2 regions of the Agromyces sp. NPDC057865 genome follow, and region 2 is predicted to be linked to the other one. Evidence: predicted binding sites of a transcription regulator. Region 2 holds the regulator's gene; the other holds the start of a gene.
What was found. The regulator HrcA, encoded in region 2, represses chaperone genes, less so after heat shock. The targets are predictions, from matches to a motif close to TTNGCACTCGNNNNNNNCGAGTGCNAA.
Positions count from the first base shown of each region.

Region 1 (15,418 bases), on a different contig from region 2:
TCGCGCTGCGGCGCGACCTCGCCCTCGTGGCCGACGACCCGGGCCTTCTGGCGAACCCGGTCCAGACCGCCAAGGGAACCGTGTGGGAGCTCGGCGAGCTGCTGCCGACGATCGTCTCCGGTCCCACGAACGCCGACGGCACGCCGTCGCCCAACCCGGCCGTCACGAACGACGCCACCCCGTCGTTCACGATCGCCGTCGCCGGTCAGGTGCCGCTGCAGTGCGCCTTCGACAACGTCAACTGGACCTCCTGCTCGCCGGGCGTCGTCACGGCATCGCCCGCGCTCGCCGACGGGCCGCACCGCTTCGGCGTGCGCGTCGGAGCCGTGGGGACTCCCGTCGAACGCGCCTTCACCGTCGACGCGACCGCACCTGCGGCGCCCGAGATCCGCGTGCCGGCCAACGGCTCGACCATCGGCAAGACGGTCGCCCTCGATGTGGTCGCCGAGGCGGGCGCGGTCCTGCGCTGCGCCATCGACGCCGCCGAGTCCGTCGCCGGCACCGTCTGCACGACGGGGCAGACCCTGACGTTCACCACGGCGGGCCAGCACGTGCTGCGGATCATCGCGACCGACGCGGCGGGCAACGTCGGTCCCGCACGCACCTCGACCTTCACGGTCGACCTCGCGGCGCCGTCGCCGGTCATCACGGCGCCGGCCGCCGACGGGCAGACGATGACCAGCACGGCGACGTTCGAATTCAACGCAGGCTCGGCGCAGGGTGTCACCTTCCGCTGCCGCATCGATTCGCAGGCGTTCGAGGCATGCACGTCGCCGAAGAGCTACACCGGGCTGACGGCCGGCGCCCACACCTTCACCGTCGAGGCGCGCAGCGCCGTGGGCAACACGGCGACGGCGACGCGCGGCTTCCAGTTCGTCGTGCCCGACACGCGCGCACCCGTCGTGAGCGCCACTCCCGGCGCCGGCACGTACGACGTCGGCCAGCAGGTGACCCTGTCGGCCGACGAACCGGCCAGCATCTACTACACGACCGACGGCAGCACGCCGACGGCGTCCTCGACGCGGTACACGTCGCCGATCGTCCTGAACGCCAACGTCACGCTGCGATTCCTCGCCATCGACACCGCGGGGAACCCGTCGACCGTGGTCTCCCAGGCGTACGTCGTGCGACCGAAGCCGACCTCCACCGAACCGCACGACTACGACGGCGACGGCAGGATCGACCTGCTCGCGTTGAACTCCTCGGGCCAGCTCTGGCTGTACCGCGGGAACGGAACGGGCGGATGGCTCGGGTGGGGCCAGATCGCCAGCGGCTGGACCGGCGTGAACGCCGTCATCGCGGTCGGCGACTGGACCGGTGACGCTCGTCCCGACGTGCTGGCCCGCGCCACGAACGGCGAGCTCCGGCTGCATCGCGGCGACGGCGCCGGCGGCATCGGCGCAGCCGAGGTCATCGCGACCGGCTGGGGCGGGCTGTCGATGATCTTCAGCCCCGGTGACTGGGACGGCGACGGCAAGCGCGACCTGCTCGCCCGCGACGCGGCGGGGAACCTGATGCTCTACCCGGGCAACGGCACCGGCGGGCTCGGCACCGCGCGACAGGTCGGCACCGGCTGGAACGTCATGACGTCCGTGTTCGGGCCCGGCGACTTCGATGGCGACGGCAGCCCAGACGTCATCGCACGCAACTCGGGCGGCGCGCTGCTCCTCTACCCCGGCAACGGCACCGGCGGATGGAAGGCCTCGCGCACGATCGGCAGCGGCTGGAACGTCATGACGGCGATCCTCGGGCCCGGCGACGTCGACGGCGACGGGAACCGGGACGTGGTCGCACGCGACGGCTCCGGGCAGTTGCTGCTCTACCCTGGCAACGGCGCCGGCGGATGGCGGACGGTGCGCCTCATCGGCACCGGTTGGGGTGGAATGACGGTGATCTCATGAAGCCTCGACGACTCGATGCCGACGCCACGATGATCAGTCGGCGCGCACTCCTGGGCCTGGGGGCGGCCGCCGTGCTGTCCGTCGGAATCGCCACGACCTCCCGAGCCGAGCCGGCGACCGCTCTGCCAACACGCGTACGGACGGCGAAGGCCGCGGCTCCCGCCGAACCGCGCTACCGGTTCGCGGTCAAGACGCCCGTCCCCGACCTCGCGCCGCTCGCCCGGCTCGAAGAAGTCTGGGCCGCGCCGTACTACCTCGCCGTGACGGACTGCACCGTCAGCTACGTCGGCGCGACCGAGTTCCGGCTGACGGCCGAGGAGTCCGCGATCGTCGACGTGGTCGAGTCGGTCGACGGTCCGGTCGCGGATCGCGAGACCACCTACCTCACCGTGCTCGCGGCCAGCACGCGCATCCCGCCGGCGAACCTGGATGCGAAGCTGCGCCAGCTCGGTCGCGGGATCGTCGCCGGCTCGCTCGCCCTCGCCCCGCAGGCGCCGCAGGCGCGCGCGTTCGCCGCATGGCTCGAGGCGACCGCCTGACCGGATCCGGCAGGGCGGCTCAGGCGAGCTGCTCCGTCAGCGCCCCGATGACGGCGCTCTCGACCCCGGAGGATCCGGCGCGGAAATGCGCGATCTGCGGGTACACGACCATGCTTCCGCCCGCGATGCCGGGGTAGTCGGGGTCCCAGCCGCCCTCGTAGCTGCCGAACGACGGCGCGAGCGGGGGCAGGAAGTTGTTCGCCGGGACGTAGCACGACGTCTCGTTGGCGTAGCCGCCGATGAAGAGCGCGTTCGATCCACCCTGCCGATTGCGGAAATATGCGGCGTAGCCGCTGACCAGCTCGCCGCCCACGAACGCCATCTTGAGCTGGGGGCTCCCGCCGAACCGCCACACCTGCGATGGGTTGGGGATGCTCGTGGCGTACGTCCCGCTGTCGATCCGCGTGATCATGGATTCGGCGTGACGCTGGTACCACGCGGGCTGACCGTCGGGATTCTGCATGCGCGTCACGAAAGCGGCGCGCACGGCGGCGAGGTTGGCAGGTGTGGCCACGATGTCGAGCGGCAGGGACACCTCACGGAACTGCGTCCGCATCGGACCGGTGAGCGCGCGACCGGCCGATCCGGACGCGCTCACGACGAGGTTGCCGATCGTCGCACCGTGCTCGTTGCGGAGGTCCCACCCGCGGTCCCCCGCCGGATCCTGGTCGCCGGCGGGCCCGGGGAGGAAGAGCGCGAACGCGCCCGCGTCGTCCTCGATGATGTCGCTGGCCTCAGCGGGCCAGTCGCCGTCCCACTCCTCCTGCCATCCGGCGCTCACCGGGTGGCATCCGTAGCTGTAGATGATCGCGCGGCGCGATCCGTTCGACGCCCGCGCCGTGATCATCGGGACGGCCGTCTCGACCGTCGGCAGGCCGACTCGATTGAAGGCGAACCCGGCGAAACCCACGCGGTAGTCCAGCGTGACCGTGGTGCGTGACGCGGCGAGCGTGTCCTTCACGAGCGTGACGACGCGGTCCTGCAACCAGCTCGTGTAGGCCTCGATCTGATCGCGATTGCTGATGTCGTAGGCGATGAACGGGTCGAGCATGTCGCCGACGGCGGGCCCGTTGTGCGTGTGGCTCGCCACCAACACGATGTCGGCCGAGGTCCAGCTCGCGAGCGCGATGAGTCGCGGCCGGAGCGCCTGGTGCATGCTGCGGGGGATCCCCAGGATGTCGAGCGAAACGATCACGTGCGGGGAGCTGTCCTCCCAGAGGACGATGCAGCGCGCCCAGAGCGGATGCAGCTGCGGGGTGTTGCTCGTCACGACGCGGAGGGGGCCCTGTACCCCGTATCCGCCCATGTACGGGTTGACGCCGGCCGCAGGCGTGATGTCGGCCTTCGCGGTCGCGATCGAGAAACTCATCGGTATACCCCAGGGAACGGGCGTCCGACTCCGAGAGACGGCGATCTCGTGCTCGGGGTTCGGGTCGGGCGTGCGCTCAGGACGATGCTAGACCGGCGCCGACGCTCGCACTGCCGCCAGTTCTGGGGGTGCTGGCTGCTTGGGCCGTCGGCGTGCAGGTGTCCCCCATGGGTACGCGGCCGCGACACGGGGAAAGGGGGTCCGCACGTGGGACGACGGCCGCGCCCCGAACACGACGATGGGCGCCTCCCGGAGGAGACGCCCATCGCGTTCGGGCACGAGGCCCTGAGGTGTGCGGACTGGGTTTCGATACGGCTCGCTTCGCGGGCCTACTCAACCCCGACCTTTCGGTTGAGCCTTCTGCGAAGCCTCAACCTTCAGGTCAGAAGTCCATGCCGCCCGTCGGGTCGCCGACCGGAGCCGGGTTCTTCTCGGGCTTGTCGGCGACGACGGCCTCGGTCGTGAGGAAGAGGCCGGCGATCGACGCGGCGTTCTGCAGCGCCGAGCGGGTCACCTTGGCGGGGTCGATGATGCCCTGGGCGACGAGGTCGCCGTACTCGCCGGTCGCGGCGTTGAGGCCATGACCCGCGGGGAGCTCCGCGACCTTCGCCGCGACGACGCCCGGCTCGAGGCCCGCGTTGAGGGCGATCTGCTTGAGCGGCGCCTCGATGGCGACCTTCACGATGTTGGCACCGGTCGCCTCGTCGCCCACGAGCTCGAGGTTGGCGAATGCCTTCTGGCCGGCCTGGATGAGGGCCACGCCACCACCGGCGACGATGCCCTCCTCGACGGCGGCCTTCGCGTTGCGGACGGCGTCCTCGATGCGGTGCTTGCGCTCCTTGAGCTCGACCTCGGTGGCCGCGCCCGCCTTGATGACGGCCACGCCGCCGGCGAGCTTCGCGAGGCGCTCCTGGAGCTTCTCGCGGTCGTAGTCGGAGTCGGTGTTCTCGATCTCCGAGCGGATCTGGGCCACGCGGCCGGCGATCTGCTCGGGGTCGCCCGCGCCCTCGACGATGGTCGTCTCGTCCTTGGTGATGACGACCTTGCGCGCCTGGCCGAGCAGGTCGAGGGTGACGTTCTCGAGCTTGAGGCCGACCTCCTCGGAGATGACCTGGCCGCCGGTGAGGATCGCGATGTCCTGGAGCTGCGCCTTGCGACGGTCGCCGAAGCCGGGGGCCTTGACGGCGACCGACTTGAAGATGCCGCGGATCTTGTTCACGATCAGGGTCGCGAGCGCCTCGCCGTCGACGTCCTCGGCGATGATGAGCAGCTGCTTGCCGGTCTGGATCACCTTGTCGACGATGGGCAGCAGGTCCTTGATGTTCGAGACCTTGCTGTTGACGATCAGGATGTAGGGGTCCTCGAAGACCGCCTCCTGGCGCTCGGGGTCGGTGACGAAGTACGCCGACAGGTAGCCCTTGTCGAAGCGCATGCCCTCGGTGAGCTCGAGCTCGGTGCCGAAGGTGTTCGACTCCTCGACGGTGACGACGCCCTCCTTGCCGACCTTGTCGATCGCCTCGGCGATGATCTCGCCGATCTGGGGGTCGGCGGCCGAGATGGACGCGGTGGCGGCGATCTCCTCCTTGGTCTCGACCTCCTTGGCGGCGGCGAGGAGCTCCTCGGAGACGGCCGTGACGGCCTTCTCGATGCCGCGCTTCAGCGAGATGGGGTCTGCGCCGGCGGCCACGTTGCGAAGGCCCTCGCGCACGAGCGCCTGGGCGAGCACGACCGAGGTCGTGGTGCCGTCACCGGCGACGTCGTCGGTCTTCTTCGCGACCTCCTTGACGAGCTCGGCGCCGATCTTCTCGTACGGGTCGTCGAGCTCGATCTCCTTGGCGATCGACACGCCGTCGTTCGTGATGGTGGGAGCGCCCCACTTCTTCTCGAGCACGACGTTGCGACCGCGCGGGCCGAGGGTCACCTTGACCGCGTCGGCGAGCGTGTTGAGGCCACGCTCGAGACCGCGGCGGGCCTCCTCGTTGAAAGCAATGATCTTTGCCATGTGTGTCTCTCGTCCCTTCCCGGACGTCCAAGAATCTTGGGGTTTAGCACTCGAATCGCGTGAGTGCTAAAGACGATTCTGGCACTCGACCGCCACGAGTGCAAGCGAGCACGGATGCCGCGCGGTGCCGTCGGCGCCGTGTTCGCCCTGCGCGTGACGGCGCGGTCGCCCGGCGCGACGCGGCGTCGCGGCATCCGTCGCTCGATCAGGGCGCGAAGGCGGCGGAGCCCTCGTTCGGAACGAGTTCGATCCAGGTGTTGCCCGGCGCGAGCCGGAGCGTCGAGCCGTCGTCGGCCGTGAGCGTGATCCTCGCGTCGGCGTCGGGCTTCGTCCACGTGCCGTGTGCGGTCCGCCCGGCGGTCGACACCCACGCCTCCCCGGTGCCGGTGAGCGCGGTGAACGGCACCTCTTCATAGGGCCACTCGATCGCGACGCGCAGGGTGACGACGTTCGTCGCCTTGATGCGGTCGCCCGACGCCTCGAGGTCGGGCGTGCCCTCCTGCGAGCGCAGCCACACGGAGGTCGTCGGATCCCACTCCCACGACGGGCTGCTCGTCTCCGAGAACACGAGGTCGATGCGCGACGTCGGCGTCGCGGCGAGCGCGGGGGCGGCGAGCGGGTCGGCCGTGCCGTAGGCGAACTGCACGGGCGGCGGGGCGAGCCCGGCGTTCGCGGCGACGGCGGCGGCCGCGGCGAGGATCATGTCGTGCGGAATCTCCCGATCGTCGGCGCGATCGAAGTAGGTGCCATCGTCCTCGTCGCCGACGAGGTTGAGCAGCGGCGTCGAATGCATCAGGTCGACGAAGTACTGCTGCCCGCCCGAGTACGCGATGATGCCGCCGAGCGGGGCGGCGATGAGCGGGTCCATCGGGCGTACCGATCGAACGGGGCCGACCTCGTCGGGCACGTCGGAGTGCCACACCGCGAGGTACCGGGTCAGCCCGCCCTCGACGAGCTCCTCGTAGACGAGGTCGGTGCGGTTGAGCGCGATCTGCGGGCGTGCGTCCCAGTGGTTGTCGATCTTCGCGGCGAGCGACGGGTGCCGCAGCGCCGCGGCGTCCGCCGGGGTGCCGCGCAGCGGGGCGAACGCGATCCCGATCGGCACGGCGTCGACCGCGGGACGCGCCTCATGCGTGGGCGTCGGGGTCGGCAGGATCAGGTCGACGGAGCCCGCGTCGCAGGCGCAGAGGAGCAGTGCCGATGCCGCGATCGCGACCAGCGGCACACCCCTGCGCCCCAGGACCGGGCGGGCACGCCGTGCCATGGCGCCATGCTAACCATGCGGGAGTACCCCCGGGGAGGTCCGGCGCACCGATCGATGGGCCCCGCGCACCCCCAGAACCGGGCACACGGGTGTGCGCGGCATCCGCCTAGGGATGCACGAACGCGCCGCCGGCGAACCGGCGGCGCGTTCAAGCTCGTGGGGATCAGGCGGGGCGGACGGCCTCGGCCTGCGGACCCTTGGCGCCCGTGCCGACCTCGAAGACGACCTGCTGGCCCTCTTCGAGGACCTTGTAGCCCGCCATGTCGATCGCGGAGTAGTGGACGAACACGTCCTGGCCCCCGTCGACCGTGATGAACCCGTATCCCTTTTCAGCGTTGAACCACTTGACGGTTCCGTTCGCCATGCGTTGCTCCCATGTTGCCGTGTGTCGATCAGCACGTGCCTGTCGCCTGTACCGGGCCCCCTCGTTCGTGCTGACGAGGCACCTCGTTCGGCACCGGGCGTTTCACACGGGATAGAGCGACCAATTCCAGATACTAACGACGTGACGTCGCGGCACAAGAGGCCGGACGCAAGGAAATGTCGCAGAATGGCAACGATTCGGTCGCGATCAACCGCCGGTGGCGGCTGCGTAGTCGGATCCCACCACGAGCACGAGCGGAGTGCCCACCTCGGCGAACTTCGCGTCGAGGCGCACGTCCGCCTCGGGGATCGCGGCGGCGACGCCTCGCGCCGCACCTTCGAGGTCGGCCGTCGCGTAGTAGACGACCGTCTCCTCGAGGTCCTGCTCGCTCGCGTTCGCGGTCGTGCCGACCGGGATGCCGGCGGCCGTCAGCGTCTCCGCGGCGCGCGCGGCCAGACCGCTCGTCGTGGTGCCGTTGAGGACGGTGACCGGGATGTCGGGCGCGACGGTCGGAGCGACCGTGGCGACGGGCGTCGGCGTGGGCGTGGCCACCCCGGTGTCGCCGAAGTTCAGTCGGTCGTTGAACACGATCACGGCGCCGATCCCCACGGCGACGAGCACGACGGTCGCGAGCGCGGCCCAGCCGAACGCCACCCAGCGCGCACCACGCCGCGCCGGAGCACGGTGGGCCCCCACCCGCTCGATGCCGTGCGGGATGGAGTCGAATCGATCGCGGGGGAACTTCTGCGCCATGGGGTCCAGTCGTCGGGGGTCGGGGGCCGTGCTCAGTCGAGCGGTCGGCCGATCGAGAGCGAGCGACGCGCGCGCGTCGCCGCGCGTGCCTCGCGCATCCGCTGCAGGCGCTTGATCAGCATGGGGTCGTGCCGGAGCGCTGCAGGCGAATCGATGAGCTCGCCGAGGATCCGATAGTAACGGGCGGCCGAGATCCCGAACTCCTCGCGGATCGCCTCCGCCTTGAGGCCGGCCTGCTGCCACGCCCGGCCCTCGAACGCGAGCACGCGCCTCGCGCGGTCGTCGAGGCCGGTCCCGCCGTCGTCGCGGGCGGGCACGCGCTCGGCGGTCATGCGTCCTCCCGTCCCCGGCGGGCGGTCGCCGCCTGCAGCACATCCTAGGGACCGGACGCCGAGTGTCGGCCGAGCGTCGCGGCGTGTGCGTCGCCCGTGCGCGGAACACGGGGCATCCGCCGGGCGTTGCACCCGCTTGCAGGAAGACCTGCGAGCATGGATGCCGGCCATCACGGCAGCAGATCGGAAGGAGCGCCCCGTGGCGTATCGCGTGGAGAAGACCGACGAGGAGTGGCGCGCCGAGCTCGCCGGCGAGCAGTACGCGGTGCTGCGCCAGGCGGCGACCGAGCGTCCGTGGACGGGCGAGCTCCTCGACGAGGAGCGCGCCGGCGTCTACGCCTGCGCGGCGTGCGGCGCCGAGCTGTTCAAGAGCGGCACGAAGTTCGACTCGGGCTGCGGCTGGCCGAGCTTCTACGAGTCCGTGCGACCCGAGGCCGTCGAGCTCATCGAGGACACCTCCCTCGGCATGACGCGCACCGAGGTGCGCTGCGCGAACTGCGGCTCGCACCTCGGCCACGTGTTCCCCGACGGCTTCGGCACGCCCACGGGCGACCGGTACTGCATGAACTCGATCGCCCTCGACTTCACGCCGGAGTCCTCGGCATGACCTCGGCGCTCGAGGCGGCGCTCGCCAGGCGTTCCGCCTCGAAGGTGACGGATGCCGCACCCGACGACGCGGCCCTGCTCGAGCTGCTCGAGGCGGCGTCGCGCGTCGCCGATCACGCGTCGCTTCGACCGTGGCGCATCGTCGCGCTGCGCGGCGCCGCGCGGGAGCGGCTCGGTGCCGCGCTCGCGGCGGCGGCGGGTGCGGAGGGCGACGCGGCGGCGAAGCTCGCGGGCAAGCCGCTCCGGGCGCCGCTCCTGCTCGGGGTCGTCGCGGTGACGGTCCCCGACCACGAGAAGGTCCCCGTGTGGGAGCAGGAAGCATCGGCGGCCGGCGTCGCCCACCTGCTGAGCCTGCTGCTCGACGAGGCCGGCTGGGGCGTGATGTGGCGAACGGGCCCGTACACGCGGCATCCGCTCGTCGCCGAGGTGCACGGCCTCGCCGCGAACGAGCACCTGCTCGGCTGGCTCTACGTCGGAGGCCTGCCCGAGGGGCGCCGCGGCGAGCGCCGCACCGATCGCATCGCGGCGAGCCGCCTCACGGTGCTCGACTAGGCGCGATCGGCCTCGGCGGGCTCCGACCCGGGCTCCGACCCGGCGTGCTTCGGCGGGGTGCCGTCGGGCGCGACGACGGGGATCGCGCCCGTGCGCGGCGTCGGCGGGATCGCGTGCCGGCGACGCGTCCAGCCGACGCTCGCGATGACGACCGCGACGAGCGCGAGCACCGTGCCGCCGATGGTGGCGAAGTCCACAGGCCGGCCGGCCGTGGGCAGGAGCAGGTCGAGCGACAGGGCAGCCGCGAGCTGGCCGGCGACGCCGCACAGGGCGAGCACCAGCACGCCGACGATGCGCACGAGCACGGCCTGGCCGGCGATGAAGACACAGCCGATAGCCCCGCCCGCGTACAGCCACCACTCGGTCGGCATCGCCTCGGGCCAGCCGGCGGATGCCGCGTGCACGAGCATGACCACGACGAGCGCCGAGGTGCCCACGCCGAAGTTGAAGACGGTGGCCGTCAGCGCGCTCTCGGCGGCGCTGCGCACCCGGCCGTTGACCGCCTGCTGCCAGGCCGCGCCGATGCCGGCGACGAACGGCAGGAGCATGAGCAGGATGGGCACGTCGTGCGCGAGCTGCGCCGACACCGTCCAGCCGATCGCGGCGAGGGCGAGCACTGCGCCGATCACGCGGTTCGGCGTGAGCGGGCGGCGCCCGCCCGGACCGAGTCCGACGAGGTCGAACACGATGCCGCCGAGCGTCTGGCCCGCCACGATCGCCACGGTGAAGAGGGCGACGCCGACCACGCCCGCCGAGAGCCCCTGCGTGATCACGAACCACGCGCCGGCGAGGCCGCCGAGCACCATCCACCACGCGAGCCGCCGCTCGCGCAGGGCCTGCGCCACCCGGCCGAAGCCCTGGCGACCCGGCCGCCACGCGGCGAGCACGACGAGCAGGATCACGAGCCCGCTGCCGAACGAGATCGCCGCGGCGGTGTAGGGGTCGTCGATCGCGTGCGCGAGCTGCCCGTTGATGCGCGACTGCAGCGCGGTCAGGGCGCCGCAGGCGAGCGCGAAGACGATCGCGAGCCACATCGGGAGGCGGGTGCGCTCCACGTGGGCATGGCGGTGCTGGTGCTCGGACGGGGCGGCCGTGGCCGCGGCATCCGTGCTGGGATTCTCGGTCAAGAGCCGGCTGCGGGACTCGAACCCGCAACCACCGCTTTACAAGAGCGGTGCGCTACCAATTGCGCCAAGCCGGCGAGGGCGCGATGCCTTCCCGACATCCTATCGACAGCACGAAGGCCCGGCACGGTGCCGGGCCTTCGGTGATGCAGTCGGTGAAGCCGACGGCGCCCTACTGCTGCGAGGGCGTCGGCGTGGGCGTCGGGGTCGACTCGGAGTCGTTGAACGTCGCGCTCGTGGCCTGGAGGACGAACGCCTGGAACTCCTGCGGGTCCTCGAGCGAGCCGCCGTACTGCTGGCCGTTCACGAGCACCGTCGGGGTGCCCGTGACCGAGGGCAGCTCGGGGTCGGTGTTCGGGATCGGCTCGGTGAGCGCGCGGTTCGTGGCATCCTGCACCCACGACTTGAACTGCACGTCGTCGATGCACTGCTCGATGGTCGACTGGCTCGAGACGCCGGCGTCGCCGGCGAGCGACTTCAGCTCCTCGTTGGTGAGGCCCGACGTGCCCTCCTCGGGCTGGTTCTCGAAGAGGATCGCGTTGAAGTCGAAGAACGAGTCGGGCGACGAGTTCGCGACGCACGCCGCGGCGTTGGCCGCGCGCAGCGAGTACTGCGTGCCGGCCGACTTGTTCGTGAGGATCGCGATGGGGTGGACCTCGAGGGTGGCGGCCCCCGACTCGACCATGGTGCGGATCGAATCCGAGTTCGTCGCCTCGAACTGGCCGCAGAACGGGCACAGGTAGTCGATGTACATGACGATGTTGGCGACCTCGCCGCTCTCGTCGGGAACAGTCGGCGTGGGGTCCTCGCCGGCCTTGAGCGCGGGCGTCTCGACGGCCACGATGCCGCCGTCCTCGCCGGCGGTGAGCACGATGCCGTCGCTCGCCATGTTCTGCGGGCCGGGGCCGGCGGGCTTCACGCTCTGGAAGATCAGGGTGCCGACGAGTGCGGCGATGGCGATGACCGCGACGATGATGCCGCCCTGGATGAGGACCTTGTTGCGACGCTCCCGCTTCTTCTGCTCCTCCCGGAGGATCCGGGCCTTCTCCCGGGCCGCGTCCCTGCGTTCGTTACGGGTCTGGCGTGGCTGATTGGATCCGCCGTAGGTCATCAGATGGTCAACTCCGGTCGCTGTGTGGGCGCGCGCGAATGCATGCGAACGCACCCACGATAGTAGGAAGCGTGTCTGGGAATCACCCAAGCGGATGCCGCGTGCGGGCCGCGTCCGACATGGGAGAACGCCCCACGTCCCGCGGCGCCTCCGCGCGACCACTGGAGCCGGGCGTGCCGACCCCGATTCGGACCCCGCTTTCGCGTATGCGATACTGAGCGGGCGTCGACGGCGACGCACTCATCCATTCACTACGGATCGTCCGGCACGTACCTGCCGGTGAAGGAGAAGCAGAACCATGGCAACGGTCACGTTCGACAAGGCCACCCGGCTCTATCCCGGTGGCACCCGCCCCGCGGTCGACAAGCTCGACCTCGACATCGCAGACGGCGAGTTCCTCGTCCTCGTCGGCCCCTCCGGTTGTGGCAAGTCCACCTCGCTCCGCATGCTCGCGGGCCTCGAAGAGGTGAACGAGGGCAACATCTTCATCGGCGACCGCAACGTCACCGACGTGCCGCCGAAGGACCGCGACATCGCCATGGTCTTCCAGAACTACGCGCTGTACCCCCACATGACCGTCGCCGAGAACATGGGCTTCGCGCTCAAGATCGCGGGCGTCGGCAAGGAGGAGCGTGCCGCTCGGGTCCTCGAGGCCGCGAAGCTGCTCGACCTCGAGCCGTACCTCAGCCGCAAGCCGAAGGCGCTCTCGGGCGGCCAGCGCCAGCGCGTCGCCATGGGCCGCGCGATCGTGCGCCAGCCGCAGGTGTTCCTCATGGACGAGCCGCTGTCGAACCTCGACGCCAAGCTCCGCGTGCAGACCCGCACCCAGATCGCGTCGCTCCAGCGCCGCCTCGGTGTCACCACGGTCTACGTCACCCACGACCAGACCGAGGCCCTCACCATGGGCGACCGCATCGCGGTCCTCAAGGACGGCGTCCTCCAGCAGGTGGGCACCCCGCGCGACCTCTACGAGCAGCCGCAGAACGTGTTCGTCGCCGGCTTCATCGGCTCGCCGGCCATGAACCTGTTCCACGCGGACCTGGTCGACGACGGCATCAAGTTCGGCACCGCGACCGTGCCGGTCGACCGCGAGACGCTCGCCGAGTCGAGCGGCAAGGTCGCCACGATCGGCGTGCGTCCCGAGGACATCACCGTCTCGCCCCACGAGGGTGAAGGCCTCGCGGTCGACGTCGACCTCGTCGAGGAGCTCGGCGCCGACGGCTACCTCTACGGCCACTCGACCGTCGAGGGCAAGCGCACCGACATCGTCGCGCGCGTCGACGGCCGCAACCACCCGAACGCCGGCGAGCGCGTCTACCTCACCGCCACGCCGAACCACGTCCACATCTTCGACTCGGAGACGGGCGAGCGCCTCAGCAAGAAGCCGGTCGTGGCCTGACGTCCACGACGCGACATCCGATGATGCCGGCCGGGGTTCGCCCCGGCCGGCATCGCCGTTTCCGCGCCATCGCCGTGCCTGCGGCATCCGTGCCGCCCGGCTACGCTGAACGACGATGAGCGGTTCACTTTCGATCACGTCGGCCATGGCCGACCCCGCCCTGCTCGACCTGCCGTGGGATCTTCCCCTGGAGTCGTGGCCGAACGACACGATCGCCGCGCTGCCCAAGGGCATCTCCCGGCACCTCGTGCGCTTCGCCCACCTGGCGGGGCACGTCGTGGCGATCAAGGAGACCACGGCCGAGATGGCCAAGGGCGAGTACGAGATGCTGCGGATGCTGCAGCGGCTCGAGATCCCGTGCGTCGACCCGGTTGCCGTCATCACCAACCGCACGGACGCCGAGGCCGAGGAGCTGAAGCCCGTGCTCGTCACCCGGCACCTGCGCTTCTCCCTCCCCTATCGTGCGCTCTTCTCGCAGACGCTGCGCCCCGACACGGCGACGCGCCTCGTGGACGCCCTCGCGGTGCTCCTCGTGCGCCTGCACATCGTCGGGTTCTTCTGGGGCGACGTGTCGCTCTCGAACACGCTGTTCCGTCGCGACGCCGGCGCCTTCGCGGCGTACCTCGTCGACGCCGAGACCGGGAAGCTCTACGAGGGCGGCCTCTCGAACGGCCAGCGCGAGAACGACCTCGAGATCGCGCGCGTGAACATCGCCGGCGAGCTGCTCGACCTCGAGGCGGGCGGCCGCGTGGCCGACGAGCTCGACCCGGTGCGCATCTCGAACGGCATCGTCGAGGCGTACCGCAGCCTCTGGAAAGAGCTCACCGGCTCGGAGTCGTTCTCGACGGCGGAGCGGTGGCGCATCAACGAGCGGGTCAACCGGCTCAACGACCTCGGGTTCGACATCGAGGAGCTCGCGATCCGCACCGACGACACGGGGACGACCGTGCGGATCCAGCCGAAGGTCGTCGACGCCGGGCACCACCAGCGGCGCCTCCTGCGGCTCACCGGTCTCGACGCCGGCGAGAACCAGGCCCGCCGTCTGCTCAACGACCTCGACTCCTACCGCGCGGCGTACGGCAAGGCCGACCTCGACGAGGAGATGGTCGCGCACGAGTGGCTCATGCGCGTCTTCGAGCCGGTCGTGCGCGCGATCCCGGTCGAGCTCCGCGGCAAGCTCGAGCCCGCCGAGGTGTTCCACCAGCTGCTCGAGCACCGCTGGTTCATGGCGCAGCAGGCGGGGCACGACATCCCGCTCGCCGAGGCGGTCTCCTCCTACGTCAACACCGTGCTGCGGCATCGGCGCGACGAGGCGACGGTCATCGGGCCGCCGACGGGGTCGACGGCGACGCTCGACCTGGTCGCGCCCGAGACCTCGGCCATCGCCGTCGTCGATCCCGATGACGAGGAGGACTGGCGCCTCAAGGTCTGAGCCGGGCGCGACGGCGGCGGTCCGCGGCGCGGCCCGGCCCGGCTTGGCTTGGCTTGGCTTGGCTTGGCTTGGCTTGGCGCAGCGCCGTCACACCAGCAGCCGCAGGGGATGCTCCACCAGCGCCGTGAAGGCCGCGAGCCAGCGCGCGCCGACCGCGCCGTCGAGCACGCGGTGATCGGCCGAGAGCGTCACGGTCATGACGGTCGCGGCGACGAGCGCGCCGTCGACGACGACGGGTCGCGGCGTCGCAGCCCCCACCGCGAGGATGCCCGAGCGCGGCGGGTCGATGATCGCCGTGAACTCCGTCGTGCCGTACATGCCGAGGTTGGAGACCGAGAACGCCCCGCCGGAGAGCTCGGCCGGACGCAGGTGCCCCGAGCGGGCGCGGTCGGCGAGGTCGCGCGTCGCGCGGGCGAGGTCGGCGAGCGGCATCCGGTCGACGTCGCGGAGGACGGGCGCGATGAGCCCGTCGTCGAGTGCCACGGCGATCGCCACGTCGACCCCGTCGAACCTGCGGATGGCGTCGCCGAGGAAGATCGCGTTCGCCTCGGGCACCTCGCGCAGCGCCAGTGCGACGGCCTTCACCACGAAGTCGTTGAGCGAGATCCGCTCCCCCGTCTGCTCGAGGAGGTCCGTCCGCAGGCGCACCATCGCGTCGACGCGGCAGTCG
Region 1 covers NZ_JBHVMJ010000001.1:1,510,516-1,525,933, reverse strand. Annotated here, with positions in the region: gene ACFVN5_RS07240 (FG-GAP-like repeat-containing protein) at 1-1,901, shown strand, start outside; gene ACFVN5_RS07235 (hypothetical protein) at 1,898-2,440, shown strand; gene ACFVN5_RS07230 (hypothetical protein) at 2,460-3,809, opposite strand; gene groL (chaperonin GroEL) at 4,192-5,811, opposite strand; gene ACFVN5_RS07220 (DUF3048 domain-containing protein) at 6,017-7,075, opposite strand; gene ACFVN5_RS07215 (cold-shock protein) at 7,239-7,439, opposite strand; gene ACFVN5_RS07210 (LytR C-terminal domain-containing protein) at 7,647-8,192, opposite strand; gene ACFVN5_RS07205 (DUF3263 domain-containing protein) at 8,225-8,524, opposite strand; gene msrB (peptide-methionine (R)-S-oxide reductase MsrB) at 8,724-9,131, shown strand; gene ACFVN5_RS07195 (nitroreductase family protein) at 9,128-9,682, shown strand; gene ACFVN5_RS07190 (DMT family transporter) at 9,679-10,809, opposite strand; tRNA gene ACFVN5_RS07185 (tRNA-Thr) at 10,811-10,883, opposite strand; gene ACFVN5_RS07180 (DsbA family protein) at 10,979-11,917, opposite strand; gene ACFVN5_RS07175 (ABC transporter ATP-binding protein) at 12,216-13,316, shown strand; gene ACFVN5_RS07170 (DUF4032 domain-containing protein) at 13,432-14,748, shown strand; gene ACFVN5_RS07165 (dihydrolipoamide acetyltransferase family protein) at 14,836-15,418, opposite strand, start outside.
Region 1: a site for HrcA is predicted at 5,855-5,881, ahead of groL (chaperonin GroEL). Genes of this name have one in related genera too.

Region 2 (15,418 bases):
TTCGTGGTGGCCGAGTTCCGCGCGGCCGGGCGCAGCATCAACGCGCGGGCGCTCCGGTCGCTCGTCGCGGCGTTCAGCGACGACCTCGGCGAGCTGTCCGCGGCGTGCCGGCAGCTGATCGCGGATGCCCCGGGCGAGATCACCGAGCAGGTGGTCGCGCGCTACTACGGCGGGCGCGTCGAGACGAACGCGTTCGCGGTCGCCGACGCGGCGATCGCCGGACGTCACGGCGAGGCGCTGATCGCACTCCGGCACGCGCTCGACAGCGGCGCCGACCCGGTGCCGATCGTTGCCGCGTTCGCGATGAAGGTGCGCACGTTGGCGCGCGTCTCGGGCGTGCGCGGCGGCGGACCCCAGGTCGCATCCTCGCTCGGCCTGGCGCCGTGGCAGGTCGATCGCGCCCGTCGCGACCTCGCCGGCTGGACCGATGAGGGCCTCCAGCGCGCCATCAGCTCATTGGCCGCCGCGGATGCCGCGGTGAAGGGCGCCGAGCGCGATCCGGTGTTCGCGCTCGAACGCCTCATCGGCGTCATCTCCGCGCGCGGTCGCGACCTCGCCTGACCGTCGCGGCGTTCCGCCGGCGATGTCCCGGGGAACGAGTGCGCCCGGGAACGACGAAGGCCCCGCACGAGGTGCGGGGCCTTCATCAGGTGCGTGGTGCGTCAGAGCGCGGCAGCCTGCTTCGCGATCGCCGACTTGCGGTTCGCGGCCTGGTTCTGGTGGATGACGCCCTTGGAGACGGCCTTGTCGAGCTTGCGCGACGCGACGCGCACGGCGGCGGTCGCCTTGTCCTTGTCGCCGGCGGCGATCGCCTCGCGGGCGGCGCGGACGACGGTCTTCAGCTCGCTCTTGACGGCCTTGTTGCGCTCCTCGGCCTTGCGGTTGGTGCGGATGCGCTTGATCTGCGACTTGATGTTTGCCACGTGGTTCGTTCTTTCGTTCGTGTGCGGGTACCGGATGTGCCGCGCGCGGTAGAGGGGCCGACGCGGCGTCTCGTGCGGGGTGGGACCCACACGCAAGCCAACAGACAACGATACCAGTTCGTCCACGACGGCACCAAAGCGAGCGATGCCGGGTGACTCGGACCCCTCAGCGCCCGGGCGGGACGAACTGGCTGGCGGTGAACCGGCCGCCCTGCGGGTCCCGGATGACGGCGTCGCGCGTCCAGTCCGTGTCGATGGACGACAGCACGCGTCCGCCCAGTCGTTCGGCGGCGGCCGCGGTGTCGTCCCGGTCGGCCACGGTGAAGCTGATGTGCCACTGCGACGGCTCGTCGGCCGGCGGGGGAGCGAGCCACGCCATCGCGTCCTCGAACCCCTGCGGCGTCGCAACACCAGCCTGGCGTTCGCGGATGTGCGGGTCGACGGTCGCCGCGAGGTGGTCGCCGTAGCCGGGCGCCCGGATGAGCGTCGAGAAGCCGAGGTCGGCGAACTCCCAGCCGAACACCCGCGTGTAGAACGCGGGCTCGGCGGCATCCGTCGTCTGCAGGTACGCGAAGTTCCACGCTCCGGGCTCGTTCACGGCCTGGACGCCGGCGAGGGTCCCGGCCTCCCAGAGCCGGAAGGCCGCGCCGGCGGGATCGATCGCCATGACGGCGCGACCGGCCCGGCCCGCCTCGACCGGCCCCGTCCGGACCGTCCCGCCGGCGTCGACGATCCGCTGCGCGGCGGCCTCGGCGTCGGTGACGGCGACGTACGTGTTCCACGTCGGCGGCGCATCAGGCGACGCGTCGTGCGCCGCGAGCCCCGCAGCCTCCCGGCCGTCGTGCCGCGCCACCACGTAGGCCGCGTCGCCATGCGGACCCTCGGCGGACTCGAAGCTCCAGCCGAAGAGGCCCCCGTAGAACGCCATGGCCGCCGGGAGATCGGGTTGCTCGATATCGATCCATGAGGGTACGCCCTCGGGATACGTCCTCGTCTCGTGCATCGGATCACCTCGTCGTGCACGACCCTCGTCGAACTGATGCCCGACCGCAAGGGGTTGGCGGGCGTCGCGGAGGGCCTACCCGGCCGTCGCGGTGCGCCGGCGCGCCACCGACGCGCGCCGTTCGAGCTCGGCGACGGCCCCGAGCACCGCGGCGGTGAAGTCCTCGGGCCGGGCGAGGCTCACGAGGTGGGTCGCACCGGGCACCACGACGAGGCGCCCGTCGCGGGTGGCGCGCAGCATCCGCCGCTCCTCGATGCGGAAGTGGTCGAAGCGGCCGTTCACGAGCCACACGGGAACGTCGATACGGGCGAGTGCGTCCTCGGGGTCGAGCGTGCCGACCGCGCCGAGTGCGGGCGCCATCACGTCGAGCGCGACGCCGCCCGCGAGCACGTCGTCGACGCTCTCGCGGGGCAGGAAGACGCGCACCATCAGGTCGTTGAGCGCCCGCCCGCGGTCGGGCAGGCGGCCGATCGCGTCCGCGAGCCGCCGGTATCCCGCGAGCCCCGCACCGCGCGGCCTTGTGCCGCACGAGGCGGCGACGAGGCCGTCGATCCGGCCCGGATGCGTCGCCGCGTACTCGATGCCGAGGTAGCCGCCGAGGCTGAGCCCCACGAGGAGCCGCGGGGTGCGGCCGGACCCGCCAGGGCCCGCGCCGTCGCCGGCGTCGGCCTCGCCCGAGGCATCCGCGGGGAACGCGTCGTCGATCACCCGCATCGCGGCCTCGATCGAGAACGGCTCGTCCATCCGCGTACCGTGCCCGGGCAGGTCCACCGCGACCGCGTCGATGCCGCGGTGCTCGAGGGCCGCCAGCTGGCGGCGCCACATCGTCGCCGAGGTGCGGAGTCCGTGCACGAGCACGACGTGGGCGCGCGGCATCCGTCAGCCCGCCCTGATCGCCCCGAGCTCGCGGGCCCGGGCCACCGCGGCCGTGCGCGAGCCGACGCCGAGCTTCGTGAAGATGTGCACGAGGTGCGACTTCACGGTCGCCTCGCTGAGGAAGAGCGTGCGGCCGATGTCGCGGTTGGAGCGGCCCTCCGCGACGAGCGTGAGCACCTCCGCCTCGCGTGCGGTGAGGCTGTCGGCGGCTTCGCGCGAGGCGCGCAGTCGCGACGAGACGGCGGGCGCGAGCGCGGACTCGCCGGTCGCCGCCGCGCGGACGGCCGCGACGAGCTCGCCGGGCGGGGCATCCTTGAGCAGGTACCCGCTCGCGCCCGCCTCGATGGCGCCGAGGATGTCGGCGTCGGTGTCGTAGTTCGTCAGCACGAGCACGCGGGGCGCGGCGTCGTGCGAGCGGATGCGCCGGGTCGCCTCCGCGCCCTGCATCGCGCCGGGGAACTGCAGGTCCATGAGCACGAGGTCGACGTCGGATGCCGCGGCGAGCCGCACCGCGTCCTCAGCGGTCGCCGCCTCGCCGACCACCTCGAGGTCGGGTTCGGACTCGAGCATCGCCCGGATGCCCGCCCGGACCACGGGGTGGTCGTCGCCCAGCAGCAGCCGGATCATGCCGGCCCTGCCGGGATGCGCACGGACACCGCGGTGCCTTCGCCTGGCGCCGACTCGAGCTCGATCGACCCGCCCTGGCGCTCGGCGCGCTGGCGCATCGCCCGCAGGCCGAACGCGACGCCGTCGACTTCCTCGCGCTGGGCGGCCGCGGCGTCGAAGCCCACGCCGTCGTCGACGACGTCGAGCGCGACTTCGTCGCCGAGGTAGCTCAGCGTGAGCTCGGCGCGCGTCGCGTCCGCGTGGCGGAGCACGTTGGCGAGCGCGCCCTGCGCGATGCGCAGCAGCGTCGCGTCCACCGCCATGGGCAGCATCGTGGGCTCGCCGCTCGTGCGGAAGCTCACGCGCGTCGCCGACCCCGACTGCTCGGCCTGCTCGTTCACGGCCTCGGTGAGTCGTCCGAGCGCGGCGGGCAGGGTCTGCTCATCGAGCGAGGGCGGGGTGAGCTCGCGGATGAACCGGCGCGTCTCGCCGAGGTTCTCGGCCGCCGTCTCGCGGGCGAGCCGCAGCTTCTCGCGCGTCGGCTCGTCGTCGACGTCGCGCTCGGCGGCGTGCAGCAGCATCTGGATGCTCGAGAGCCCCTGCGCGACGGTGTCGTGGATCTCGCGGGCGATGCGCTCGCGCTCGGCGAGCGTGCCGGCCTCGCGGCTCGCGGCCGCGAGCTCCTCGCGGGTGGCGAGCAGGTCGAGGATGAGCGCCTGCCGGTCGCGGGTCTCCTGGGACATGGCGCGGTAGCCCAAGCCGATCACGATCGCGACCCCCGCGCTGATGAGGGGGCCGAGGATCGTGCCGACCGCGAGTCCGAGGTGGGTCGCCGCGCCCCAGACGGAGATGCCGAACGTGACGACGACGAGCGGCACGGCGACGACGGCCGGCAGCACGTGCAGCTCGATGAAGAAGAGGGGGAACGCGAGGAACGCGGCATCCGGGGTCAGGGCCGACAGGGCGACCCACAGTCCGAGCAGGGCGATGAGCCAGGCGATGCGCGCCCACATCGGGAAGTGCCGGTGGGCGGCGGCGACGCCCGCGGCGTACCAGGCGAGGAAGGCGATCGCGAGGACCGTGACGGGGACCTCGGCGGGCGCGTCGTCGAGCAGCGCCCGGACCACCACGAACAGCGTGAGGCCCGCGACGAGCACGTGGAGGCCGAGCCGGAGCGTCAGGAACACCGGGCGCAGGGCGGATGGCGCCACGCGCGCGTCGGGCACGTCGATCACGGTCATGGTGCTTCGAGCGTAATCCCGCCGCCTGCGGGCGGCATCCGTCGAAAGTGGGACCGCAAGCCATGGGTGAACGCGCGCTGCGAGCGAACGGAGCCCCGCGGCATCCGTGCGGGAGAGCGGTGCCGCGAGTCATGGGAGAATCGTCAGGATGTCTCCGAGAGCCTCTGACCCGCCGGTGCCCGCCGCCACCGATCCCGCGCTGATCCGCAACTTCTGCATCATCGCGCACATCGACCACGGCAAGTCGACGCTCGCGGACCGCATGCTGCAGATCACGGGCATCGTGTCCGACCGCGACATGCGCGCGCAGTACCTCGACCGCATGGACATCGAGCGCGAGCGCGGCATCACCATCAAGAGCCAGGCCGTGCGCATGCCCTGGGCCCTTCGACAGGCTGAGGGACCCGACGTCTCGTACGCGCTCAACATGATCGACACCCCAGGGCACGTCGACTTCAGCTACGAGGTCTCGCGGTCGCTCGCGGCGTGCGAGGGCGCGATCCTGCTCGTCGACGCGGCGCAGGGCATCGAGGCGCAGACGCTCGCGAACCTCTACCTCGCGCTCGAGAACGACCTCGAGATCATCCCCGTGCTCAACAAGATCGACCTCCCGGCCGCCGAGCCCGAGAAGTACGCGAGGGAGCTCGCCGACCTCATCGGCGGGTCGCCCGACGACGTGCTGCGCGTCTCGGGCAAGACCGGCATGGGCGTCGAGGACCTGCTCGACCGCGTCGTCGAGCGCATCCCGGCTCCGGTCGGCAACGCGGACGCCCCGGCCCGCGCGATGATCTTCGACTCCGTCTACGACAGCTACCGCGGCGTCGTCACGTACGTGCGCATGGTCGACGGCAAGCTCAACCCGCGCGAGCGCATCCAGATGATGTCGACGAAGGCGACCCACGAGATCCTCGAGATCGGCGTGAGCGCGCCCGAGCCCACGCCCACGAAGGGCCTCGGCGTCGGCGAGGTCGGCTACCTCATCACCGGCGTGAAGGACGTGCGCCAGTCGAAGGTCGGCGACACCGTGACGACGGCGGTCAAGTCCGCCACCGAGCCGCTCTCCGGCTACACCGAGCCGCTGCCGATGGTGTTCTCGGGGCTCTACCCGATCGACGGCAGCGACTACCCCGAGCTCCGCGAGGCGCTCGACAAGCTCAAGCTGTCGGATGCCGCGCTCGTCTACGAGCCCGAGACCTCGGTCGCCCTCGGCTTCGGGTTCCGCGCCGGCTTCCTCGGCCTCCTGCACCTCGAGATCGTGACCGAGCGCCTGCGGCGCGAGTTCGGGCTCGACATCATCAACACGGCGCCCTCGGTGGTCTACGAGGTGACGACGGAGGACAAGAAGAGCGTCACGGTGACCAACCCGAGCGAGTTCCCGACGGGCGGCAAGATCGCCGAGGTCCGCGAGCCCATGGTGAAGGCGGCCATCCTCGCTCCGAAGGACTACGTCGGCACGATCATGGAGCTCTGCCAGTCGCGCCGCGGCACGCTGCTCGGCATGGAGTACCTCGGCGAGGACCGCGTCGAGATCCGCTACAACATGCCGCTCGGCGAGATCGTGTTCGACTTCTTCGACCAGCTGAAGTCGAAGACCGCCGGCTACGCGAGCCTCGACTACGAGCCCTCGGGCGAGCAGGCCGCCGACCTCGTGAAGGTCGACATCCTGCTCCAGGGCGAGCAGGTCGACGCGTTCAGCGCCATCGTGCACCGCGACAAGGCCTACGCCTACGGCGTGCTCATGACCGGTCGCCTTCGCGAGCTCATCCCGCGCCAGCAGTTCGAGGTCCCGATCCAGGCCGCGATCGGCGCGCGCATCATCGCCCGCGAGTCCATCCGCGCGATGCGCAAGGACGTGCTCGCGAAGTGCTACGGCGGCGACATCACGCGTAAGCGCAAGCTCCTCGAGAAGCAGAAGGAGGGCAAGAAGCGCATGAAGATGGTCGGCCGCGTCGAGGTGCCCCAGGAGGCGTTCATCGCCGCGCTCTCGGGCGAGACCGAGTCCAAGGACGCCAAGAAGAAGTAGCGCAGGCGAGTTCCGTAGAATCGACGGATGACCCGACGCAGCACCTTCACCGACCAGTCGGTCACGTACGGCGCGATCGGCGCGACCCTGGCGCCCGATCTCCTGCGGTATCCGCCGACCGGCTACCGTCCCGCTGAGGACTCCGTGCGGCTCGGCAGCGGCGCCGATCGCTTCGAGCGGGCCGCCGAGGCGCTCATGACGTGGGGCATCCAGCGCGGTGCCGGCTTCGAGGTGGTCGACATCTCCGAGGGCACGGGCGCGCAGTACCCCGGCATCGTGTACGACGCCGAGGGCGCCCCGCTCGCCGACCAGCCCGCGCCGCGCACCGAGGACCGCTTCGGCGCCGACGGCACGCCGTACATCACGGCGGGCATGACCGCCACGCTGCGCCGCCGCGGCCGCATCGGGCACCGCGACACTCCCGTGCTCGTGGTCTACGTGATCGACGAGCCGCAGCGCATCGGCTTCGCCTACGGCACGACGGCCGACGGCCCCGAGAGCGGCGAGGAGTCGTTCATCCTCGAGCACCGCGAGGATGACGGCGTATGGCTCACGATCCGATCGATCCTCGGTGGTCGCGGCGGCGTGCGACGGCTCGGCGCAGGTCGCCAGCGGCGCAAGCGCCGCGAGCTCACGACGCGCGAACTGCGCGCGCTGCATCCCGCGTTCCCGAGCTGATCGTGGGCTCGGCCCTTCCGCTCGGCGAGCCGGCCCCGCTCGACGGGCTGCTGCCCGCGTCGGCCGCCGTCGGCGCCGCCGACCGGGCGTTCGGCGTGTACCTGCACGTCCCGTTCTGCCGGGTCCGCTGCGGGTACTGCGACTTCAACACGTACACGTCCGACGAGCTGCGCGGTGCGCGCCAGGCGGACTACGCCGACCACGCCATCGCCGAGGTCCGGATGTCACGACGTGTGCTCGAGGCATCCGGCGTGCCTGCCCGTGCCGCCTCGACCGTCTTCTTCGGCGGAGGCACCCCCACGCTGCTGCCGGCCGACGACCTCGTGCGCATGCTGGACGCGGTCCGTGACGAGTTCGGCCTCGAGGCGGATGCGGAGGTCACGACCGAGGCGAACCCCGACTCGGTGGGGCCCGAGGACCTCCGCCGGCTCGCCGACGGAGGCTTCACCCGCGTGTCGTTCGGCATGCAGTCCGCGGTGCCCCACGTGCTGGCGGCACTCGACCGCACGCACGATCCCGAGCGGATTCCCCTCGTGGTCGGCTGGGCCCGCGGCGCCGGGCTCGACGTGAGCCTCGACCTCATCTACGGCACGCCGGGGGAGTCGCTCGCGGACTGGCGACGGAGCGTCGAGGCGGTCGTGGCCGAGCGGCCCGACCATGTCAGCGCCTACGCCCTCATCGTGGAGCAGGGCACGAAGCTGGCGCGGCAGATCCGCCGCGGCGAGCTCGCCCAGCCCGACGACGACCTCGAGGCCGACATGTACGAGCTCGTCGACGACGTGCTCGGCGCGGCCGGCTACGAGTGGTACGAGGTGAGCAACTGGGCGACGACGCCCGAGCATCGCTCGCGCCACAACCTCGGGTACTGGCGCGGCGACGACTGGTGGGGCGTCGGTCCCGGCGCGCACAGCCACGTCGGCGGCGTGCGCTGGTGGAACGCGAAGCATCCGGCCGCGTACGCGGAGCGCGTGACGGCCGGGCTCTCGCCGGCGGTGGGGCGCGAGGTGCTCGACGAGCCGACCCGCGAGACCGAGCGGGTGCTGCTGCTCACGCGGATCCGCGAGGGCATCGACCTCCCGTCGCTGCACGCCGGCGGGCGCCACGCGGTCGCCGGGCTCATCGCCGACGACCTCGTCGACGCGAGAGCCGCCCTCGGCGGGCGGCTGACGCTCACCCGTCGAGGACGGCTGCTGGCGGACGCGGTGGTCCGGAGGCTGCTCGACGCCTGAGGCCGGCCGAAGCCGACCGACAGGCCGTAGCTCAGCCCTTCAGCGGGAACAGCATGCGCGCGAGGATCACGAGCATGACGAGGAACCCGACGACGAGCGCGAGCCACGACCACGCCCAGCCGACGGTGAAGCTCAGCACGATGAAGAGGGCGAACGCGGCCGTCCAGAGCACGGCCGTGTAGATGCCGAAGCGGGCCGCGGCCGCGGGATCGCTGCTGAACCGGTCCTCGAAGTCGGCGGATTGCGCCAGGACCCACGGCTTGTGCCGGTTCGTCTTCGTCGCGCCGAGGTAGGAGAGCAGCGCGATGCCGCCGACGACCGCGGCCGCCGCAAGCACCAGCCAGGCGACGGCGACGCCCTGCACGACGAGCCAGCCGACGCCGAGGCCCGCGAGGATGAGGCCGACCCCGACGCCGAACCCGACCGCGCGTCGCACCGGCAGCGGGAAGCTCGACGTCGTCTCCTGGCGCAGCGCGTCGGCGGTGACCCAGCCGAGCGGCAGCGCCACGGCGGCTACGGCCGCGACCAGCAGGCCGAGGGAGGCGGTGAGCACCCCGAAGCCGTCGAGCACGAGCACGACGAGGCCGGCGAGTGCGACGAGGCAGAGCAGCACCGTGCGCACGACGAAGGCGGGCCGCGGCCGGACCCGGCGGGCGAGGTGCTCCGCGAGGCGCGAGCGGGCGCCGGTCTCGGGAGCGTCGACCCCCTGCGTCTCGGCGATGAGTGCGCCGAGGTCGCCGAGCTCGTCGAACGCCTGTCGCGCGGCCTGTTCGGGGGAGCGGCCGTCGACCATGAGCTCGTCGGCCCGGACGGCGAGGTTGGCGCGGATCTCCTCCTTGAGGTCCTGCAGGTCGGGCGTCATCTTGACGCCCGCGAACGCCTCGTCGAGGAGGCGGTGGACGGAGCCGCCGGCGGCTCGGTGGAACGGTTCGGTGGTCATGAGGGGTGCCTTTCGGAGGTGCCGCGCGCATCGGCGCGCAGGTCGAGGAGGGAGTCGATGATGTCGCGGGTCGCGACCCACGCGGCGAGGTTGCGGTCGTAGACGGCGCGACCAGCGTCGGTGATGCGGTAGTACTTGCGGCGCCCGCCCTGGCTCTCGTCGCCCCAGTACGCCTCGGCGAGCCCCTCCTTGAGGAGCCGCCGGTACACGGCGTAGAGCGTGGCCTCCTTGATCTCGTAGCGGCCGCCCGTCTGGTCGCGGATGGTCTTGTAGATCTCGAGGCCGTAGCGGTCGCGCCCGCGGAGCACGCCGAGCACGATCGTGTCGGTGTGCCCGCGCAGCAGGTCGGCGGCGAACGCGTCGTCGGCGCCCATGGCGGGTTGCTTGGTCATGACGAGTACTGTATCTGACACAGTACTTGACGTGCAAGTGTTCGGGATGCTGCGGTCTCCCGTTGCTGGCCGGAGCCGACATCGTTCGCGGCGCATGCAGGAAGAATCGGAAGTCCGCCGGCGTGTCGAGTCTCGCCGCGCCGCGTACGGACGGGTTCTTCCTGCATTCGGATGTGATGGGAGCGACGGCGGCCGCCGCGGCGGGATCGAATTGAACCGCGGCGGATCGGATTGAACTGGGGAACCCCGTCCGCCACGCGGCATCCGCTCGCTCTGGCGACGGCGCGCGCGGACAACGCGAAAGCCCGCCCCGACGGTGCGTGCGCACCGTGGGCGGGCTTTCGTGCGGTGGAGACCGGCGACCGACGCCGGCGGCCGTCAGCTCACGAACTTGATCGAGAGCGGGTAGGTGTAGAGCTGGCCCTGGTTGGCCTTGATGGCCGCGATGATGCTGAAGACGATCTTCACGATCTCGATGGCGATCACGAGCAGGATGCCGATGAAGAGGAAGATCAGGATGTAGCTCACCACGAGCGCGATCGCGATCGTGATCTGGAAGTTGAGCGCGGTCGCGGTGTGGTGGCGCACGAACGGGCCCTTGTCCTTGAGGACGAGGTAGCCGATGAGCGCGGGCACGAAGTAGAAGAAGATGCCGCCCACGTTGATGAGCGTCGCCCACAGCTTCTCGTCTGCCGGGCTGAGCTGCTGTGGAGTCTGACCCCCGTACGGCTCCTGCGGCGGAGGCGGACCCTGCGGCGGCTGCCCGGGAGGCGGCGGCGGGGGCCCCTGCGAGGGCGGGGGCGGCGGCGGTGGGCTCTGGGGCGGCGGGGGAGGCGGGGGCGTGTCGGACATGCGCTGACTCCTTCTTCGGGGCCTCTGAGCGAGACTCTGTCGATTCTCATGCTGGCACAGCGACGCCCGCCGCGGGAGTAGGCACTCCCGCGGCGGGCGTAACGTTGCGACGCCTGCGCGCTACTTGATGAGGCGGATCGCGAAGGGGTAGCGGTAGTGCTTGCCGTCCTTCGCCTGCAGGAAGGCGATGATCGAGAACACGACGCCCACGATCCACACCGCCCAGACGAGGATCGCGCCGATGAACACGATCACGAGGATCCACGAGATCAGGTAGCCGAAGATGAGCGTGATCTGGAAGTTCAGCGCCTCCTTCGCCTCGGTGTTCGTGAAGGAGCCGCGGTCCTTGAAGACCAGCCAGATGATGAGCGACGGCAGGATGCCGAGGACGCCGCCGAGGTGGGCGAACGAGCCCCACTGGACGTCCTGCTCGGGGGTGAGCGGTGCGGCGCCCGACGGGGCCGAAGCCGGCTGCTGGGGCGGAGGCGGCGGGACGTTCGGATCAGGAGACTGCGCGTTGGGGTCCGTCATTGCGTGCCTTTCGGGGGTTCAGGGGTGAACCGCGGGCTGCGAGCAGGGAGGATCGCAGCCGGGGTGACTCGCGGAGTACCCATACGGTATCGCCGCGCCCGACGGTCGGCAACGGCCGGGTCGCAGCATGTCGCGATAGGATTGGCACTCAGGAAGAACGAGTGCTAAGCGGTGAGGGAAGCGAGGAACATGGTCTCCGAACGCGGTCTCGAGGTGCTCCGCGCCATCGTGCAGGACTACGTCGCGTCGCGTGAGCCGGTGGGTTCGAAGACCATCGTGGAGCGACACGCGTTCGGCGTCTCCGCGGCGACGATCCGCAACGACATGGCCCTCCTCGAGGAGGAGGAGCTCATCGCGGCACCCCACACCTCGTCGGGTCGCATCCCGACCGACAAGGGTTACCGCGTCTTCGTCGACCAGCTCAGCGATGTTCGGCCGCTCACCCGGGCGCAGCGCCAGGCGATCGAGACCTTCCTCGGCGAGTCGAGCGACCTCGACGAGCTCCTCGCCCGAACGGTGCGGCTGATCGCGTCGCTCACCAAGCAGCTCGCCGTCGTGCAGTACCCGAGCTTCGGCAGCGCCCGCGTGCGGCACGTCGAGCTCGTCTCGCTGGCGCCCGCACGCGTGCTGTGCATCCTCATCGCCGATTCCGGCCAGGTCGAGCAGCGGCTCGTCGAGCTCGAGCAGCCCGTCGACGAGGAGACCCTCGCAGGGCTGCGAGTGCGGCTCAACGAGATCGCCGGCGGGCACACGATGGCGGATGCCGCGGTGGCGCTCTCGGGCGCGATCCCCGATGCCGACCGGCGTCACACGCTCGTGCTGCACACCCTCGCCGCGACCCTCGCCGAGCAGGCCCGAGTGCAGCGCAGCGACCGGCTCGTCGTCGCCGGCGCCGCCAACCTCGTGCGCACCGAGCAGGACTTCGCCGGGTCGATCCTCGACGTCATCGAGGCGATCGAGGAACAGGTCGTGCTGCTGAAGCTCTTCGGCGAGATGTCGGGCGACGAGCACGCGGTCGCCGTGCGCATCGGCCGTGAGAACGCCTCGTTCGGCCTCGGCGAGACCTCGATCGTCTCCAGCGCGTTCGAGATCCCGGGCCGCGACGTGTCGCGCCTCGGCGTCGTGGGTCCCACGCGCATGGACTACACCACCAGCATGGCGGCCGTGCGAGCCGTCGCCCGCTATCTCTCCCGCACCCTCGGCGAGAGCTGACTCCCGCTGCCGACCCACCCGCTCGGCATCCGGCAATCGAAAGGACACGCCCTCCGTGGCAGACCACTACGAGGTCCTCGGCGTCTCACGCGACGCCACCCCCGACGAGATCAAGAAGGCCTACCGTCGACTCGCGCGCGAACTCCACCCCGACGTCAATCCCGGCGCCGAGGCATCCGAGCGCTTCAAGCAGGTCACGCACGCGTACGACGTGCTCTCCGACCCGAAGCAGCGCCAGCAGTACGACCTGGGCGGCCGGGGCGGCTTCGGCGGCGACCAGGGCTTCGGCGGATTCGGCGACATCTTCGAGACGTTCTTCGGTGCCGGGCAGCAGAGCCGCGGACCCCGCTCGCGGCGCGAACGCGGCCAGGACGCCCTTATCCGCGTCGAGGTCGGCCTCGACGAGGTGATCTTCGGCACGCACCGCGACATCGAGGTCGACACGGCCGTCACGTGCGAGACGTGCCACGGCTCGTGCTGCCAGCCCGGCACGGCCCCGGTCACGTGCGACATCTGCCACGGCACCGGCTCGATCCAGCGCTCGGTGCGCTCGCTGCTCGGCAACGTCATGACGTCGAGCCCCTGCGGCACCTGCCGCGGCTACGGCACGATCATCGCCACTCCGTGCGTCACGTGCCAGGGCCAGGGCCGCGTGCGCGCACGTCGCACGGTGCCCGTCGACATCCCCGCGGGCGTCGACACCGGCGTGCGGCTGCAGATGCCGGGCTCCGGCGAGGCCGGCCCCGCCGGCGGCCCGAACGGCGACCTCTACCTCGAGATCAAGGTGAAGAACCACGAGGTTTTCAGCCGCAACGGCGACGACCTGCTCTGCACGCTCGAGGTCGCGATGACCGATGCGATCCTCGGCACGACGACCTCGATCCCGGCGCTCGACGGCGATGTCGAGGTCGAGCTGCACCCCGGACTCCAGAGCGGCGAGGTCCTCACCGTGAAGGACCGCGGCGTGACGAAGCTCCGCGGCTCCGGCCGCGGCGACCTCCGCATCGGCGTGCAGGTGCACACGCCCACGAAGCTCTCGTCGAAGGAGCGCGACCTCATCCACCAGTTCGCCTCGTCGAAGAAGCCGCAGAAGCCCGAGCTCACGCACTTCCAGCAGGGGCTGTTCGCGCGCCTGCGCGATCGGTTCCTGGGCTGACGGATGCCGCGATGAGCCACCTCTACCTCGACGAGTCGCTCGACCTCGCCGCCGCCGCGCCCGGCTCTCTCGTAGAGCTCGCGGGCGACGAGGCGCGCCATGCGGTCACCGTCTCGCGCGTGCGGGCGGGGGAGCGCATCGCGATCGGCGACGGCCGCGGCACGCTCGTGCACGGCGTGGTCGCGTCGACCGGACCGCGCGAGCTCGCGCTCGAGGTCGACGAGGTGGTCGTCGAGCCGGCGGCCTCGCCGCGTCTCATCCTCGTGCAGGCCCTCGCGAAGGGCGACCGCGACGAGCTCGCGGTGCAGGCCGCGACCGAGCTCGGCGTCGACGCGATCGTGCCGTGGCAGGCCGCGCGCTCGGTGTCGCGCTGGGAGGGCCCGAAGGCCGAGAAGGGGCGCCAGCGCTGGGCGACGATCGTGCGCGAGGCCGTGAAGCAGTCGATCCGATCGTGGGTGCCGCCCGTCGCGCCGGTCACCGCGACCGCCGGCCTGGCCGCGCAACTGGACGGCAGCCGGATGCTGCTGCTCGAGCCGACGGCGACGACCGCGCTCACCGAGCTCGAGTCCGACGGCCGCGACCTCGCCCTCGTCGTCGGCCCCGAAGGCGGGATCGCGCCGGCCGAGCTGGAGCGCCTCGTGGCGGCCGGCGCCGAGCCCGTGCGGCTGGGGGCATCCGTGCTGCGCACCTCGACGGCGGGGCCCGCGGCGATCGCCGTGCTCAACGCACGCTTCGGGCGGTGGTGAGTCATCCGTCGCTACGATGGTGGGATGACCGAACACGCTGAGCCGACCCTCTTCGAGCGGATCGCCGCGCGTGAGATCCCCGCGCAGATCGTGGCCGAGACCGACCGCGTGATCGCGTTCCACGACATCGCGCCCAAGGCGCCCGTGCACGTCGTCGTGACCACGAAGGAGCAGGGCGGCTACCGCGACGTCGTCGAGCTCGCCGCGGGCGACCCGGCGCTGCTCGCCGAGCTCGTGGCGGTGGCCCGCGACGTCGCCGACGAGCTCTCCGACGGCGACTTCCGCCTCGTGTTCAACACGGGCGGCAACGCCGGGCAGACCGTCTTCCACGTGCACGCCCACGTCCTCGCGGGCGGCCTCGAGGAGGGATCGCTTGCCGGCTGACCCTGAAGGTCCCGACGCGGCTGCGCGGCAGCCCGTCCGCGACGACGAGGAACGTCTCCGCATCGACGGCATCGCGATGGTGCGGCTGCTCGGCCCGCAGGACCGGCTGCTCACGTCGATCCAGCGCGAGTACCCCGGCGTCGAGGTGCACGTGCGCGGCAACGAGATCGCCATCCGCGGCGACGCCGACCAGCGCACCCGCGTGCGCCGCCTGATCGAAGAACTCCTGGAGCTCGTGCGAGCCGGCCAGGATCCGACACCCACCGAAGTGAGGAGCTCGGCCCGAATGCTCGATGCCGATCCCAACTCCCGGCCGTCCGAGTTGCTCGGACAGGTCATCGTGTCCGCGCGCGGACGCACCATCCGGCCCAAGACCGAGGGCCAGCGCGAGTACGTCGACGCCATCGACGAGAACACCATCGTCTTCGGCATCGGCCCCGCCGGCACCGGCAAGACCTACCTCGCCATGGCGAAGGCCGTGCAGGCACTGCAGCGCAAGGAGGTCAGCCGCATCATCCTGACCCGGCCGGCCGTCGAGGCGGGGGAGCGGCTCGGCTTCCTGCCCGGCACGCTCACCGACAAGATCGACCCGTACCTGCGGCCGCTCTACGACGCGCTCAACGAGA
Region 2 covers NZ_JBHVMJ010000002.1:152,230-167,647, forward strand. Annotated here, with positions in the region: gene holA (DNA polymerase III subunit delta) at 1-561, shown strand, start outside; gene rpsT (30S ribosomal protein S20) at 663-923, opposite strand; gene ACFVN5_RS08350 (VOC family protein) at 1,090-1,926, opposite strand; gene ACFVN5_RS08355 (alpha/beta fold hydrolase) at 2,002-2,802, opposite strand; gene ACFVN5_RS08360 (response regulator) at 2,806-3,429, opposite strand; gene ACFVN5_RS08365 (sensor histidine kinase) at 3,426-4,649, opposite strand; gene lepA (translation elongation factor 4) at 4,798-6,672, shown strand; gene ACFVN5_RS08375 (DUF1990 family protein) at 6,700-7,350, shown strand; gene hemW (radical SAM family heme chaperone HemW) at 7,353-8,579, shown strand; gene ACFVN5_RS08385 (permease prefix domain 1-containing protein) at 8,611-9,519, opposite strand; gene ACFVN5_RS08390 (PadR family transcriptional regulator) at 9,516-9,911, opposite strand; gene ACFVN5_RS08395 (DUF4870 domain-containing protein) at 10,290-10,763, opposite strand; gene ACFVN5_RS08400 (DUF4870 domain-containing protein) at 10,884-11,294, opposite strand; gene hrcA (heat-inducible transcriptional repressor HrcA) at 11,484-12,506, shown strand; gene dnaJ (molecular chaperone DnaJ) at 12,562-13,662, shown strand; gene ACFVN5_RS08415 (16S rRNA (uracil(1498)-N(3))-methyltransferase) at 13,674-14,408, shown strand; gene ACFVN5_RS08420 (HIT domain-containing protein) at 14,433-14,792, shown strand; gene ACFVN5_RS08425 (PhoH family protein) at 14,869-15,418, shown strand, end outside.